3 regions of the Alteromonas sp. G5_S2_22_S1 genome follow, and region 2 is predicted to be linked to each of the others. Evidence: predicted binding sites of a transcription regulator. Region 2 holds the regulator's gene; each other region holds the start of a gene.
The links. Region 2 encodes LexA, which represses DNA repair genes until DNA is damaged. Its sites were predicted from a motif close to TACTGTATNNNNATACAGTA; they were not measured.

Region 1 (5,580 bases), on a different contig from region 2:
TGTCCATGCACTAGCGAAATGGTAACGAACATTGGCCTCAAATAACGCCTGAGTTAATGTTTTCCAGAGTGCCTCATGACCGCCATAATAGTGACTGAGATTATCTAACCTTATAGCCAAACCATCAGGAGCGTCTAGCACAATATCAGACGCCAACGGATAAAGCCTATGCGCCAGCTGAGTTAGCATATGTTTTTCATTTTCTTCATTGAAAGGCAAAATGTGTACATAAGGGCACAGCGCAGCCGCTTGAGCTAACCCATGACCTATTTCAATACCTTCTTTTTTCGCAACCTCGTTACATTGAATTATTTTGCTCGCTTTACTGCTATACACAGCTACTGGTGTACTTAAAGGCAGCGATGAGTCTGCGCTGCTATCAAGTTGCCCAGGCACTTTGCTATTCAACGTTTTATTGTTAGTTGCTTGATTGTGGCCATCAAGAGTGAGTTGATAGCAGTGAATATAGGCCCACAGCATGGTTAACTCACAGAGTGGAGCGCCTGATCGGAAAGCGTATTGTGTGCCATCGCCCATTTGATCGCTCGATTGTCAGGTGTCCACTGATGGTATATAACAATGTTATCTTTAGGCCAACCATGGCGCTGCTTGCGTATGCTTATTGATAAGGTGTGCGGCTCCCCTAACAAAGCGAGATCTAAAGCAATCGGTAAAGCACTAGCGTTGGTATTTTGCTGTGATATACGCTGTTGCTGTGGCGTATAAAGTAAGCACAATGCATCGTTATGTGTTGCGGCTACTTGTAAACGTCGCGCTGCTTTTTGACCTACGGCATTGCTCCATAACACTACACAATGACAGGCGGAGCTTTTTAAACATTGCTCTGCCGCCCATAATGACTCTTGCTGTGAGCTTGCCTTTACTACAAGCACTTGCTGCGCGTTTAACCCTAAATTTTCTAACCAAGGTGACTGTAACAGCCCTGGTGGGTTAATAAACACGACAAGTTTATGCGTACGGTGCCTACAGATAACCTCTTTGAATAACGAAAGTTCACCGACCCCCGTTAATGAAGCTATACGTACAAGGCCAGTAGACGCAACGCCTCCGTTAAGCGCTTTATCGAGATGCGGAAAGCCTAGTGAAAACTTTGCTTCACTTTGCTTTTTTTCTCTGGCCCGCCAGATATGCGGGTGGTTGTTAAGCACAGATAGCGGTTTGTTCATGACACTCAAAATAAACTGTATTTTTATACAGTATTATAGTGCAGCAAAAAGCCTTTTCAAGCCAAAAGGCTTTCGCCCCATTGTTTTGAATGCTAACTCACTGATTAGTTTGAAAAGGTAGAAGATTAAACTTTGAAAAATGGGAGGAAGAGTGGCTAAGGGTGCTAACCTTTGCAATGCATGAAAGATCAACACCCTAGCACATAGGTAATGCAGTAATAATGTAAATTAAACCGCGGAGTTTTAGCGCTACCCTTCAGCTGTCGGCGTTTTCGTTGGTTTTGCTGTAGTGCCATTTACCGTTGCTGTAACCATTTGGCAAAAGGCAATAAAACCATCCGCGGTATTCTTTGACCATACCATGCGTACATTTCCTGGCAGCGCCTTTACCACCTCGCGTATGTCTTCAAGGCTAACATCTTCGTTAAGCAACGCCTTATTCAGCGACTCTTCTAGTGACATACCCTTCTCACAGCACGCCATAATAATGGTCGAGAAGTTTTGCATTAGCGGGTGTAGCGCTTGGTACTGAACCTGATCGATAAGACGACTTTTATAGGCACTTTCAATACGTGATGTTAGGTTCTTTTCTAATGCATCTGTAACAAGAACCAAGTTGCGATAAACATAAGTCACCTTACTATTCGTTTGCTTATTCGAGTGGCGCAACAGCGCCAACTCTTTCTGTAAGTTCTGCGCTCGCAGCACAAAGTAAATTAAAAACAGGATGAGTAATCCAATAACACCAAATGCAACGATCATGTTTATTTAGCCTTTTGTTCTTCTATAAACGCATCGATATGTTGTTCTAAAATGAATAGTGGAACCGAGCCATTTTCTAAAACAGCGCGGTGGAATTTGCGAACGTCGAAACGTTCTCCTAATTCACTTTCTGCTTTTTCTCGTAGCGCTTTAATTTTGATTTCGCCAATTTTGTAAGACAGCGCTTGCGCGGGCCATGAAATATAGCGGTCAATTTCCGTATTCACGTTATGCTCAGAAAGGGCAGTATTTTCCATCATATAATTTACGGCTTGCTGGCGGCTCCAGCCCATAGTGTGCATGCCAGTATCAACAACTAAGCGGCATGCGCGCCACATTTCATAGCTTAAGCGGCCAAAGTTGTCGTAAGGCGTTTCATAAATACCGGCCTCAATACCCAAAAACTCAGAGTACAGGCCCCAGCCTTCACCAAACGCTGAAATATAAGTATTACGACGTACCATTGGTAAGTCTTCAAGTTCTGCTGCCAGTGATATCTGAAGGTGATGACCCGGCACGGCCTCATGTAATGTTAGCGCAGGTAGTGCATATAAAGGGCGCTTATCAAGGGCATAGGTATTTACCCAGTAATAGCCTGGTTGATCATCGCGGCTAGGGTGGATGTAACGGCCCGTGGTGTACTTAGGCGCAATGGCGTCAGGCACAGGAGCAACGCCGTAGGGCGTTCGCGGTAGATATTCAAATAATGAAGGCAGCTTAGCGTCCATTTTCTTGGCAATAAACGACGCTTCTTTTAATAAGTCTTCTGCGCTGGTGGCGTAAAACTGAGGGTCTTTGCGCAAAAAAGTGATGAAGTCGTTAATCGTACCATCAAAGTCAAGTTCATCTACAATTTGTTGCATTTGCGCGCGGATGCGTTTGACTTCTGACAGCCCCAGGTCGTGGATTTCTTGGGGCGTCATATCAGTAGTCGTATAATGCTTTGCGCGATTGGCGTAATACGCTACGCCATCAGGCCAGTTATTGGCAGCAATATCTTCACGAGCATTAGGAATATATTCATTCACCATAAAGTCGTAAAACGCCTGATATGCGGGAAGGACACTCGTGTTTATCGCTGCTTTGCCTTGTTCAATTAATGCTGACTTTTGTTCGGCAGTAAAGTACTCAGGAAAGCGGGTAAACGGAGAATAAAAACCACTGTCTTCGGCATTTTCTACAATGTATGACGCCACCGAATTTTCAAACCCTTCAAGCACCACTTTAGGCTGCGTATAGCCCTCTTTTAATGCCTGCTTCATATATGTTATCTGCTGATCAAAGTAGTCATGTAAAGCATTTAAGCGGCTAATGTAAGCTTGATAATCTTCCACGCGCTTAAATGTGGACACGTTCGGTAAAGATGCCATGGCACCGTGAAAACCGTATTCAGAGTTAATGGGCACTAAATGAGAGCGATAGGTGTATTCATCTACATAGTTAGCCAACCGGTATTGTTGCATCAGTAGTGCAATATACCCGTCGGTAGAAATGTCTTCTTTTTTGTACTGACTTAGTGCTTTTTGAAATGCACGCCATTGTTCGTTTTTGGCTTTTAATGCTTCAGGTGAAATATCAGGTAAAGCATGTGCTAGTGTGTTATCGCCTTGACGGGAAGCCAATAGGGGAGAAACGGAAAGCTCGTATTGCCAAATGTCATCAAGCAGTTGATACAAGCTTTCATCATTAAGGACTTTTGCCGGTGAACTAGCACTGCAAATTAGTAGTAATGCTGCTAATAGATAGCGATACATAAGGGTCTCCGGTAACCTTTACCGGATAGACTCCAGCGGCTACTCTTTCGTTGGTGTATATATTGGGCTAGGGAAAGCCGTTACTTTATCAGATTTATTCTCCAATTTAGTAATTTTGGCCGTTCCTTTTTTATTTACGGCGTCAATGCGTAAAACGTTGTGCATAGGAACGTAAGTTTTTGTTACTTCTGAAAATTCATTTTTTAGTCTTTCATGACTGGGATCGACAACAACACTCGTGTGGGTATCCCACACAAAGTCGCCTATCTCGATAAAGCCAAATAAAGCACCTTGTATAAGGGTTTTTACATATAACTCGTAATGCTCTCCATTGCTGATGAACTTTACGCGATAAAGAATATCGTCTTTCGACATGGATGCTGCTCTTCACTAAAAAATAAAAATACTCCCGGAATCTGATCCGGCGTTTGGCTAACAATTTTACCTTGCTCCTAAAATGCGAGCAACGGTAGGAAACGCATGGTAAACGTAAGGAGTTTAATGGTATTACGCCCAGTATCTGCGTTACCATTGTACCCACTTAGTTATACGGTGAAATTAAAATGATAAAAAAACTCCTTATAGGTAGTGCAATGACGGCAATGACATTTGCTGCAACCGCACATAACCACGCATCGACAGATAATGCTTTCAACCCTGATACACAGCGAATTAAGTCTCACCTGTTTTTTCTAGCAGATGACTTGCTTGAAGGTCGTGACACTGGCTCTCGAGGCCATGAAATTGCGGCCCTTTACATCGCTACTGAGTTTGCAAAGTACGGTTTAACCCCAGCGGGCACCGACGGCTATATGCAGAACGTAACGTTTCGCAAAGCCAACCTGGTACAAGAATCGCCAAGCTTTTCCTTCACACAAAACGGTGAAACGGTAAACTTTGATTACCCGAAAGAATACTTAGCTGGCCCGAGCTTGCTTAACACTGATGCCAGTGTAAAAGGCGAAATGGTATTTGTAGGTTACGGTATTGTGGCAGATGAATTATCGCACAACGATTACAAAGACCTTGATGTAGAAGGCAAAATTGTCGTTGCGCTTGCGGGTAAGCCAAGTGACTTCCCCTCAGAGGAAGGGGCACATTTTGCGTCGGGTTATCAAAAGCAGAAATACGCTGTAGATAATGGCGCTATTGGCATGATTACCATTACTACGCCTAAAAACGAGAAAGTACGCCCTTATCAAAGCCGTTTGAACTACATTCATACGCCGCGCATGGCGTGGTTAGATGACAGCGGTCAACCTGCGAACAGCTTTTCTCAGCTTAAAGGCGGCGCTTATATGAGCGAAGGGGCTGCACGTAAGCTGTTCAAAGGTGCAGAGAAAAGCCTTGATGACGTATACGCACAGCTTGAAGCTGACAAAGTACCACAAGGTTTTGCGCTAAATGGCGTGGTAGATATCAGCAAGAAGAGCGTTCACGACACCATCACAAGCCCGAACGTTGTGGGTGTACTAGAAGGTTCAGACCCAGAGCTTAAAGATGAGTACGTGGTTTTCTCTGCGCACTCTGATCACATTGGTTTTGCCAAAACCGTGAAAAAGGACAACATCAACAATGGCGCAATGGACAACGCGTCTGGCACGTCGGTAATGTTGGAAACCGCACGCTTGTTTAGCGAAATGAAAGAAAAGCCAAAGCGCTCAATTCTTTTCGTGTCGGTAACCGGTGAAGAGAAAGGCCTGTTAGGTGCAGACTATTTCGCCCGTAACCCAACCGTACCTGTTACTTCAATGGTGGCAAACGTAAACTTAGATATGCCAATTCTGACCTACGAGTTTGCTGACGTTATTGCCTTTGGCGCGAACCACAGTGATTTGCAAGACTCTGTGGAAAAAGCGGCGGCGAATGCAGATATC
Region 2 (5,580 bases):
GCACACTGTCCGCGATAAATGCCGGGCTCATTTACATTGGCCCATGACTCGTTAATAAATCCAGGGTTGGCATCTTTCTTAACGGCAAAATCTGGAACCCACCACGAATGAATAACGTCGTCAGAGGTAATAAGGAATCGTATTTTTTTGCCCGTAGGTATCACTAGTGGACGGTCAACCTCAAGTAAGTAGTTATCGGTTTTCTGAAACTTGTTTTCAATCTGCTCTCTTTGTGTGGCAAGCAGCGAGTAGAACTCCACGTCACTGTCCATATATTTATAATGCCACTTCCATTGCGACCCTGTGACCAACACTGTCATATCGGGTTCAGTGGTATCTTCCATCGCGATTAGCGTATTTGCAGCCGGTACCGCCATAAAAACGAGAATAAGGAAAGGGATAACGGTCCACGCGATTTCTACTTTTACATTTTCATGAAAGTTAGCGGGCTTAGCGCCACGAGACTTTCTATGTAGATACATAGACGCGAACATCACGCCAAACACGACCACCGCAATGCCAACACAAATGAAGAACATCAACATATGAAGGTCGTAAACCTGACCACTAATGTCGGTAGCACCGCGTCGTAAATTAAGTGAAGAGATTTCTTCACTTGCTTCTTGCGCGAAAATCAATGAAGAGAAAAGCAAAAATGGTAGGCTTGCGCACCACCTTGCCAATACGGTCGTTAGTTGTTTCACTCAGCACCTCCGGAATGGTACGGCTAAAGGCGCTATCTTGTTTTGCGCTAACCCTACCAAATGAATTGCGAACGATTGACCCATAACCTCAACTTGTAAAACAAATTTAGAGTCATTGTTATTATTTTGTTAATCTCTGTATAAGAATTGCGCAATAATGTCGTGCCGTCTAGTCTTTTCTATTAAAAATTTAACGAAGTGGTTAATATTTAATCATTTGGTTAAAAGTCAGCATAAGATGAGGTGTGCAGGAAGTAAGCTTTAGAATGTGCAAACGCGCAGTAAATCAAACGCCCATTTTGAACGTGGAGACAACGTCGATGTTACTTTAACTTGCTATTAAATAGACAAGTTAATCCACCTTGAACGACAGTTTTAAACAGTGCTTATATTTTGTAATAGCTGTCGCGGGAGGTATTCATGGACGAAATAAAGAGAAATCTACCGCACAATAGTGGATTCAAGGATTTCTAGTAGGAATAGGATATTCAAACCTAATTTGCCTAAAGCAGAACAAAAACGGGGAGTAAAAGGCACAAAAAAAGCGGCTAATGCACCGCTTTTGATCAAAGAAGCTAAAACCTTACATCCAATCAGCGTTTCGTATAACGCCTACTGCAATACCTTCGATTGCGAAGGGCTCATTTGCAAGGTCAACTTTTATCGGTGAAAACTCTTCATTTTCAGCATGAAGTAATACCTCGCGACCGCGTTTTTCTAGACGCTTCACAGTAACATCTTCATCAACTCGAGCTACCACCACTTGTCCATTATGTACATCAGTCGTGCGATGCACAGCTAGCAGATCACCGTCTAAAATGCCAATGTCTTTCATACTCATACCGTTTACACGAAGTAAAAAGTCTGCTTGAGGTTGGAATAGGGCTGGGTCTACCTTGTAATGAGACTCAACGTGCTCTTGAGCTAAAATAGGCTCTCCAGCAGCTACACGCCCAATTAAAGGCAGGCCTTCTTCCTCTTCAGCTTCATTGTCCAGAGGAATATTGAGCTTTATACCTCGCGACGTACCCGGCAAAATTTCAATCACGCCTTTACGCGCCAAGGCTTTCAAGTGTTCTTCCGCGGCGTTGGCAGAACGGAAACCAAGCTGACGGGCAATTTCAGCACGCGTAGGCGGCATTCCCGTTTCTTGCATGGTTGTTTTAATAAGTTCTAAAACTTCAGTTTGTCGAGCTGTGAGTGGGCGCATAAAAGACCTGTCTGTTCATACAGTTCCTGTAAGTATATACACCTAAAACCAAATAACAAGCACTTAGCGCGTCTTTTGCTTATTGTAGTTGATGAAGAGCGTATACCTTGCTCTTATCGAGCTAGCAGAAGCATAAATCGCAGCCGCTTGATAAGCGCGCCACTATCTTAAATACCTTTTTGTTTTTGAACTTGTTCAAATACATGGAGTCATTACAGCAAGTAAAGCAATGATATTGGCTTATCGCGAGATTGTGACGCGATTGTGTTACACTCCCCTTGTTTTTATTTCATAGGATTACATAGTTCATGTCGTGGATGCGAAAAGCCCTTTTGTCGGTATTTCATTATCCTGTAAAGTTACTGGTTAAAGCCCATAGTATTCCAGTTAACGTTGAAACCGAATTAGGAATAGATAAAAGCAAACCTATCGTTTATCTACTTCCCACCAACTCAGTGACAGACCAACTTTCATTGAGAATGTCGACCCAAGCTCTAGACTTACCCAGCCCAACTAAGACCTTAACGTTGGCAGGGAGAGAGTATTCATCGACGTTGTTTTTGCGAAAAACACAACCGCTTTTCCGCTCGTCGGCAAAAGACACGGGAATTGAAGAAGTCTTTACAGACCTTTTCCACCTGCACAGAGACCATGAGAATCTCGATTTACAAGTTGTGCCGGTTTATGTGACATGGGGCAGAGCACCAGGCCGCGGTAACCCGGGACTGAGCGACCTTATTGCTGATAAGGCTGCACCCAGCTGGTTGCGCAAGTTATTCATCGTGCTGTTTTTAGGCCGTGACAACTTTATCAATTACTCTAAGGCCGTTTCGGCGCGCGCCATGTCTAACCAACACGGTAGCGATCAGAGTATCGCTCATAAGCTCGTTCGGGTTGCCAGTACGCATTTTCAGAGAAAGCGCCAAAGTATGACGGGCCCTACGCTATTAGAGCGTCAAGAGCTCAATAATAGCGTATTGGGGTCTGATGCCGTACGCCGCGCCATTGCCGAGGAATCTAGAAGCAAAAAAGTATCTCACGACAAAGCAAAAGCGCGCGCCCAGTCATACATTACCGAGATTGCTGCAGACTATCGCGAGGGCCTTATCCGGTTTGGCGACAGGCTGCTTACGCGTATCTGGAACAAAATCTATAACGGCATAAGCGTAGGGCACGCCGAACGAATTCGCGAACTTGCTGCAAACGGACATGAAATTATTTATGTGCCGTGTCACCGCAGCCATATGGATTACCTACTGCTCACTTACGTGATTTATCACGAAGGCATGGTAACGCCCCATATCGCAGCGGGTATTAATCTTAACTTTTGGCCCGTAGGTAAAATGTTCCGCCGTGGCGGTGCGTTTTTCCTGCGTCGCAGCTTTGCAGGCAACAAGCTGTATACTGCGGTTTTCAGAGAGTATTTAGAGCTACTTTTCAACAAAGGCTACTCGGTGAAATACTACCCTGAAGGCGGTCGTAGCCGCACAGGTCGTCTTATTCCGCCGAAAACCGGCATGTTAGCCATAACCATTCAAGCCATGTTGAAAGGGGTGAATCGCCCTGTGAGCATCGTGCCTGTTTATATTGGCTATGAAAACGTGATGGAAGTGAAAAGCTACCTTAACGAACTTAAAGGGTCTAAGAAGAAAAAAGAGTCAAACCTTCAAGTCTTCTCTGCTATTCGTAAACTTAAAAATTACGGCCACGGATATGTGAACTTTGGTGAGCCCATTGCGCTGAACCAGTTCCTTGAAAGCCATGTGCCTAACTGGCGCGACTGTAGAGATGCTGAGCCCGAGAAGAAGCCTGCGTGGTTAACGCCTGCGGTTAATGAACTTGCTAATAACGTGATGACGCGAATTAACCGCGCAGCCGCGTTAAATGGTATGGCGCTTACATCGCTGTGTTTACTCTCTTCAAAAACACAAACCATGAGTGAGGCCGAGCTAAAACAGTCTATTGGCGATTTTATGGATTTGTTTAAAGCTGTTCCATTTAGTGACGACGCCACCATTCCTGATTCAACGGCAGAAAAATTGCTGCGCGATACGCTGAAACTCGGACGCTTTGATATTAAAGAAGATGACTACGGCCGGTTAATTAGCCCGCAGCCTAAGTCAGCGGTTTACCTGACATATTATCGCAACAATATTTTGCACTTATTTGCGATCCCAGGTCTTGTTATGGCCTCTGTTTTCGCGAAAAAAGGCACGACTAAGAACGATATACTTCAGCTAATTGCTGCACTTTATCCTTTACTGCAAAAAGAGCTTTTCTTGCATCTAACCCAAGATGAAGCTCTTGCGCATACTGACGCACTGATTACCGCACTGCTCAATAATGGGTTATTGCGTCAAAAAGACAAAGAGCTATTGCCTCCTGATGCTCACTGTAAACAATTCCATTCTGCATGGCTGTTAAGCCGCTGCATGCAGGAAACGTTACAGCGTTATGCCGTTGTGCTTACCATTCTTGATAAAGAAAAGGTAATTAGTCGAGGCGCCTTAGAGCGTGAGAGTAAACAAGTGGCCGAGCGTTTATCCGCCCTGTACGGGCTAAGTTCACCAGAGTTTTACGACAAGAACGTGCTGTCTAGCTTTATCGGCGCACTTAAAGAAAACCATTGGTTAGACTCTGAAAAAGATGGCAGTCTAAAGTACTCTGAAGAATGTGAAGCGCTTCGACAAGATGTAATGGCGCTAATATGGCCTGAAATGATGCAACATTTAGAGAATGTAGCGCTTAATGGTCAAACTAATTAAAGCTCGCCATTAACACTATCTATCAAAACGTAAAAAGCCCATGCTGCTGCATGGGCTTTTTTGTGCACCCTTTACCTTTGTTTGACACCGGTAAAAAGTAAGCCGTTTTTCACTTAAAGGTAAAGTGGCTCGTTGTAATGCCGCCTTGTATCGCTTCTCGGTAAACCATGGCTTAACGTGAAACAATGCAAGGCGATAACTTGAAAAGCCAAGCGCCTGCGCTCAGCGTTTTGATTTAGGCGGGTTGAGACAAGAAAAAACGATAAGCTGGATTATCCGTGACTTCTTCCACCTTGTAACCTAATTCGGCGACGTGCTGGTTAAAGTCATCCCGGCTTTCAGGCGCAATATCAAAGCCAGCTAACACTAGCCCCTCGGCTGCACCGTGGTTGCGATAATGGAATAAAGTAATATTCCACTGCTCGCCTAAGGTGTTTAAGAAATTCAGCAATGCTCCCGGGCGCTCCGGAAATTCAAAGCTAAATACCTGCTCGTTCAAGATAGTAGGTGGGCGACCACCAACCATATGACGTACGTGCAGTTTTGCCAGCTCGTTGTCACTTAAATTAACGCAGTCATAGCCTTTGCTCTCAAGGTCACCTTGCAGTGCAGCAAACTCTTGCTGACCGCCTTTAAGCTTCACGCCTACAAAGATATGCGCTTCACTTTCACTGGCATAGCGATAATTGAACTCGGTAATGGCCTTAGCCCCCACGCACTCACAAAACTGCTTGAAAGCGCCTTTGGTTTCAGGAATTTTTACCGCAAAAACTGCTTCTTTCTGCTCGCCTAATTCACAGCGTTCAGAAACATAGCGTAAGGTATGAAAATTGATGTTTGCGCCACACAAAATGCCACCAAGCTTCTTGCCCTTCAAGTCGTACTGCTTAGCGTATTTGCG
Region 3 (5,580 bases), on a different contig from region 2:
GTGCAGGTGGTTACATTCAGATTGAAGCGCCAGCTCACCATGTTAAGTACAAAGAGTTCGATATTCCTGAAGAATATCGCGGTGACTGGGAGCGCTTTGGCTTCTTTGACATTGAGTCTAAAGTAGACGAAGAAACCATTCGTGCGTACTCAATGGCGAACTACCCAGAAGAAGAAGGCATTATTATGTTGAACGTGCGTATCGCTACGCCGCCACCTAATAACCTAAGCCTTCCTGCTGGTAAAATGTCATCGTACATTTGGAGCCTGAAAGAAGGTGACAAAGCGACTATCTCTGGTCCATTCGGTGAGTTCTTCGCGAAAGAAACTGAAAACGAAATGGTGTTCGTAGGTGGTGGTGCGGGTATGGCCCCAATGCGTTCACACATTTTCGATCAGCTTCGTCGCCTTAAGTCTAAGCGTAAGATGAGCTTCTGGTACGGTGCACGTTCACTTCGTGAAATGTTCTATACCGAAGACTTCGACGAGCTAGCAGCAGAAAACGATAACTTTGAGTGGCACGTAGCACTTTCAGATCCTCAGCCAGAGGACAACTGGGAAGGTTACACAGGGTTCATTCACCAAGTACTTCTTGAGAACTACTTGAAAGATCACCCTGCACCAGAAGACTGTGAGTTCTACATGTGTGGACCACCTATGATGAACGCGGCCGTAATCAACATGCTTAAAGAGCTAGGTGTTGAGGACGAAAACATCATGCTAGATGACTTCGGTGGCTAAGCTAATCGCTTAAAAAGTTAAGCATAATAAAAGGGGCGCAAGCCCCTTTTTTGTTGAAGCAAAACGCTTAATGCACATTGTTAGTGAAAAATGTGCAAATTAGCTAAGGACAACATCGTGATTCGTTTCGCAATTCGAATTTTTCTCGCTTTTTTTGCAATAGGCATATTAGTACTTGCAAGCTGTAGTGATGAAAAAGCGCCTGTAGTACATCTTCAGGGCCAAACAATGGGTACAACCTACAACGTTAAATACCTTGTAGGTAAGGAGCCGGTAGAAGGGTTACAGGCTGAAATAGACGTACGTCTTGTTGAAGTAAACAAGATGATGTCAACGTATGACCCTACATCAGAACTTTCAAGGTTCAATCAGTATCGCTATACCGATAACTTTGCCGTATCGCCAGACACTTTGACCGTGGTTAATGAAGCGTTGCGTTTAGCTAGCTTAAGCGGAGGTGTGCTTGATGTAACGGTGGGCCCTTTGGTGAACTTGTGGGGGTTTGGCCCAACAAAACGCCCCGAGAAAGTACCAAGCCAAGGGGAGATCGACGAAATTAGAGACTATGTGGGTTATCAGAAACTGTCGACCACGCCAACCGGTCTCAAAAAAAGCCACCCCATGCTCTACGTCGATTTATCGACCATAGCCAAAGGTTTTGGTGTAGATGAAGTGGCAGAGATCCTTGAAAAGCACGGTATTGAAAACTACCTTGTAGAAATAGGCGGTGAAATGCGCGTGAAAGGTGAACGTGGCGACGGCAGCGAGTGGCTTATCGCTATTGAAAAGCCGGTTACTACTGAACGCGCAGTTCAAAAAGTTGTCTCAATAGGTGAAAACGCGGTTGCTACGTCGGGCGACTATCGTAACTATTACGAAGAAGACGGGGTTCGTTATTCGCACCTAATAGACCCAACTACCGGTAAACCTATTTCGCATAATTTGGTATCGGTAACCGTTGTCCACCCTTCATCTATGACATCAGACGGTCTAGCTACCGCGTTCAATGTTATGGGGTGGGAGCAAGCGATAGCGATCGCCGAGCAAGAACAGCTTGCCGTATTCCTCATTCGTCGCACCGATGACGGATTTGAGGAGTATGCGTCGCCAGAATTTGATAAACTGGTCACAGTTCATAATTAGGGGGTAGCGATGTCTACATTTATTCTCGCTTTCGGTTTCTTTCTTACTATGGTTTTGGCCATGGCCGTTGGCTACCTAGTTCAGAAAAAATCTATTTCTGGAAGTTGCGGTGGCTTAGGTGCACTAGGTATTGAGAAAGCCTGTGATTGCCCAGAACCGTGTGATCGTAAAAAGTCACGCATGGAAAAAGAAGAAGCCCGCCAGAAAAAGCTAAACGAGTGGAAGCAGAACCAAATTTTGTAATGCTTCGCCTTTCGTTGGCTTAAAATCTAAAAGCGCTGTTAGATGCTAATCGACAGCGCTATTTTTGTTTTTTTAACACAGCCGTGAACTATGCGTGCGAGCCATCAATTCTATTTAGAATCCATAACGAACTAGTGTAATTCAACGTTATTAGTAATATACTGTCTTTTTGTACAGTTTTACGTTTAAAGCTAAAGAATGAAGGCGGACAATGCGAAAAATTATCCACGTCGACATGGATTGTTTTTACGCCGCAGTTGAAATGCGCGACAACCCAGCTTTGCGCGATATTCCCATTGCGATTGGCGGCAGTGCCGACCGTCGAGGGGTTATTTCTACCTGTAATTATCCCGCCCGTAAATATGGGGTGCGTTCAGCGATGGCCACCGCGTATGCTGTAAAACTATGCCCTAATCTTACTTTAGTGAAAGGGCGCATGGACGTATACGCCGCTGAATCACAAAAAATACGTAAAATCTTTGCAGACTATACTGACCTTATCGAGCCCTTATCATTAGATGAAGCCTACCTAGATGTCACCAATAGCGAGTTTTGTGGGGGCAGCGCTACGTTAATTGCCGAAGAGATACGCGCGCGTATTCAAAGCGAGTTAGGTCTTACTGCTTCCGCGGGCGTGGCCCCCTGCAAGTTTGTGGCAAAAGTGGCCAGTGACGAAAACAAACCCGACGGCATCTGCGTGATAACTCCCGACAAACTCGATGCGTTTGTACGCGACATGCCGCTAAAGAAAATTCCGGGCGTTGGCAAAGTTACCATGCAAAAGCTGCAGCGCATGGGGCTTAATACCTGCAATGACGTTCGTCAGTATCCTTTCGAGCGTATTCAAAAAGAACTGGGCAAATTTGGTAGTGTGCTGTGGGAGCGGGCTCATGGCATCGATGAGCGTGAGTTGTCAGTATCTCGAGAGCGCAAGTCTATAGGGGTAGAGCGCACGCTAAGTGATGATATACATACACTTGATGAATGTATCGACTTCTTGCCCCACTTGTTTGAAAAGCTTCAAGAGCGAATGGATAATCACAAAAAGCGAACGGGTAAACCGGTACGCATTCGCACGCAGGGCGTGAAGCTTAAGTTCAATGACTTTCAGCTAACCACGGTCGAGCATCGCTGTGCAACCCTTGATGAAGCGTATTTTCGTACACTCATGCAGGAAGCCTTTGAACGAGCAACAGGGCGGGGTATTCGACTTGTGGGCGTTCACATAGGCCTCGCCGCCGACCAATCAACACAACAGCTGGTTTTGCCTTTTGAAAGTACTTAGCAGCGCGCTATTGTTAACCTTTAATGTAAAGCGAAGGCTAACTGACCTTTAATATTTGACTCAATTTTTCGAGAAGGACGTTATGAACGCTAAACAACTTAAAACCCCCGGTCGCTATAAGCACTACAAAGGGAACTTATATGATGTATATGAAATTGCTACCCATTCAGAAGATGAAAGTAAGCTTGTGGTTTATCGTCCGTGCTACGGCGAAAAAGCGCTGTGGGTGCGTCCACTGGAAATGTTTTTCGAAACGGTGGAAAAAGGCGGGCAAACGCTTCCTCGTTTTGAATACGTAGGCGAGATCCCTGATGATGAAAAAATGATCTAATTGTGAAATTGGGTCATAGTGTAAGAGGTCTTATTTAAACAGGCTTCTAACAAGGAAATAATAATGAAAACTGTACCTCGTTTTAAAACCCATATTTTGGCTGCGCTTATTGCCGCGAGCCCATTGGCACTTTCACCGTTTAACACTGCCATTGCGCAAGATAGATTTGCCGATGTCGAAGTTAAAGCAACAGCGATTAAAGGCTCTGTGCACATGCTTACGGGTGCAGGGGGCAATATTGGCGTTTCGGCCGGGGAAGATGGGGTGCTAATCATCGATGACCAATTTGCGCCACTGGCTGAGAAGATAGCGGCGCAACTAGGGCAGCTTGGCAGCGATAAACCAAAGTACGTGATCAATACCCATTACCACGGCGATCACACGGGTTCTAATGCGTTTTTCCATAGCCATAAAGGGGCGACTATTCTAGCCCATGAAAACGTTCGCGTGCGTTTAGCCGATGATGAAAAAGTAAAACCAGAAGCGCTCCCCACCATTACTTATGAAGATGGCATTAAAATTTATTTTAATGGTGAAACCCTTCATGTGATGCACTTAGCAGTAGGGCATACAGATGGTGACAGTGTAGTGTGGTTCGAGCAACCTAATGTAATGCACACTGGAGACCTATTCTTCAATGGACGCTTTCCTTATATTGATCAAGGAGCAGGTGGAAACGTAGAAGGTTATATGGATTCAGTTAAACAACTGCTAGCCAAAATTGACGATGACACCGTCATTATTCCTGGTCACGGTGATATCAGCAACAAGCAGGAATACACTGCGTTTTTAAGCATGATCAGCGAGACGTTTAACTACGTCAAAGCGCTTAAACAAGACGGAAAGACTCTCGATGAAGTCAAAACCATGGGCCTAGAAGATAAATGGTCTGATTGGAGTTGGAACTTTATCAATGAAGAAAAGTGGATAGCTACGCTCTATAAAGACGCCTAAGCGCTACTGCGTAAAAAAATGGGGTCAGTGTAAAACGCTGCCCTGTTAGCTATTTATCACTAAACGTTTGAATGTAAAGTTGCTCTACTTTATCCCTTGCCCACTGTGTTTTTCTTAAAAATTTGAGCGACGATTTAATCGAGGGGTCGTTGTTAAAGCAGTTCACCTTGATTCGGTAATACAACCCATCCCACCCGTATCGTTCGTGAAGTTGAGTGACGATTTTCTCTAGGGTTAAGCCGTGAAGTGGGTTATTGGGTTGTTGGTTCATAACGTGTCGCTGTTTTGTCTAAGTTCGAGCAGTTAGTTTACCACGAACTTAATAGATTATGGGGGCAGAGTGATTACTCTGACCCCATAGCTCGTTTATACCAAATTAGGCCTTGCCTTTTACAGCATGGTGCATTGTTTGTGATTCTGAGGCGGGCGGTGGTGCATGTGTGTGGACAGTTTCAGTTTGTACACGCTTTGGCTTTCTCGGCGTCTTATATAGCGGCCATATCAGTTGCTCTTTCCAGTTAGCGTAAAACATGCCTTCTATGCCGTATTGCGCAGGATATTGGCGCGTGATTTTAGCGGTACCAAATAGCACATCCCAAAAGAATAACAGATTTCCATAATTACCTTTGTAGTTGGTAATGCCATCATCCGCTTTTAAGCCATGGTGGGCACTGTGTGTCGAAGGGGTAGATATTGTGCGCTCTACCACCCAAGCTATGGGATGTAGCCATGGCGTTTGATATAGCAGTCTATCCCATTTCCACTCGGCGTGTGCGCCTGTGATTACGGTAAGCTTGACCACCAAATAGAATGCGTAAGTCCACCCTAGCCCTAAATAAATCAGTGCACCAGAAAACCAAAGTGAAGGCATAAACAGGTAATAG

Region 1: the regulator LexA is predicted to act here: its motif matches at 1,201-1,220, upstream of ACTRWF_RS06020 (recombinase RecA).
Region 3: the regulator LexA is predicted to act here: its motif matches at 2,286-2,305, upstream of dinB (DNA polymerase IV).

The regions. Positions count from the first base shown of each region.
Region 1 is NZ_JBQKUJ010000004.1:6,810-12,389, forward strand. It holds gene ACTRWF_RS06015 (Y-family DNA polymerase) at 1-537, opposite strand, end outside; gene ACTRWF_RS06020 (recombinase RecA) at 483-1,187, opposite strand; gene ACTRWF_RS06025 (hypothetical protein) at 1,437-1,949, opposite strand; gene ACTRWF_RS06030 (DUF885 domain-containing protein) at 1,952-3,703, opposite strand; gene ACTRWF_RS06035 (DUF1820 family protein) at 3,743-4,078, opposite strand; gene ACTRWF_RS06040 (M28 family metallopeptidase) at 4,267-5,580, shown strand, end outside.
Region 2 is NZ_JBQKUJ010000007.1:97,898-103,477, forward strand. It holds gene coxB (cytochrome c oxidase subunit II) at 1-704, opposite strand, end outside; gene lexA (transcriptional repressor LexA) at 1,288-1,914, opposite strand; gene plsB (glycerol-3-phosphate 1-O-acyltransferase PlsB) at 2,223-4,679, shown strand; gene ilvA (threonine ammonia-lyase, biosynthetic) at 4,915-5,580, opposite strand, start outside.
Region 3 is NZ_JBQKUJ010000012.1:83,619-89,198, reverse strand. It holds gene nqrF (NADH:ubiquinone reductase (Na(+)-transporting) subunit F) at 1-740, shown strand, start outside; gene ACTRWF_RS13605 (FAD:protein FMN transferase) at 858-1,883, shown strand; gene nqrM ((Na+)-NQR maturation NqrM) at 1,893-2,126, shown strand; gene dinB (DNA polymerase IV) at 2,338-3,411, shown strand; gene ACTRWF_RS13590 (DUF1653 domain-containing protein) at 3,494-3,742, shown strand; gene ACTRWF_RS13585 (MBL fold metallo-hydrolase) at 3,806-4,696, shown strand; gene ACTRWF_RS13580 (VF530 family protein) at 4,746-4,967, opposite strand; gene ACTRWF_RS13575 (sterol desaturase family protein) at 5,073-5,580, opposite strand, start outside.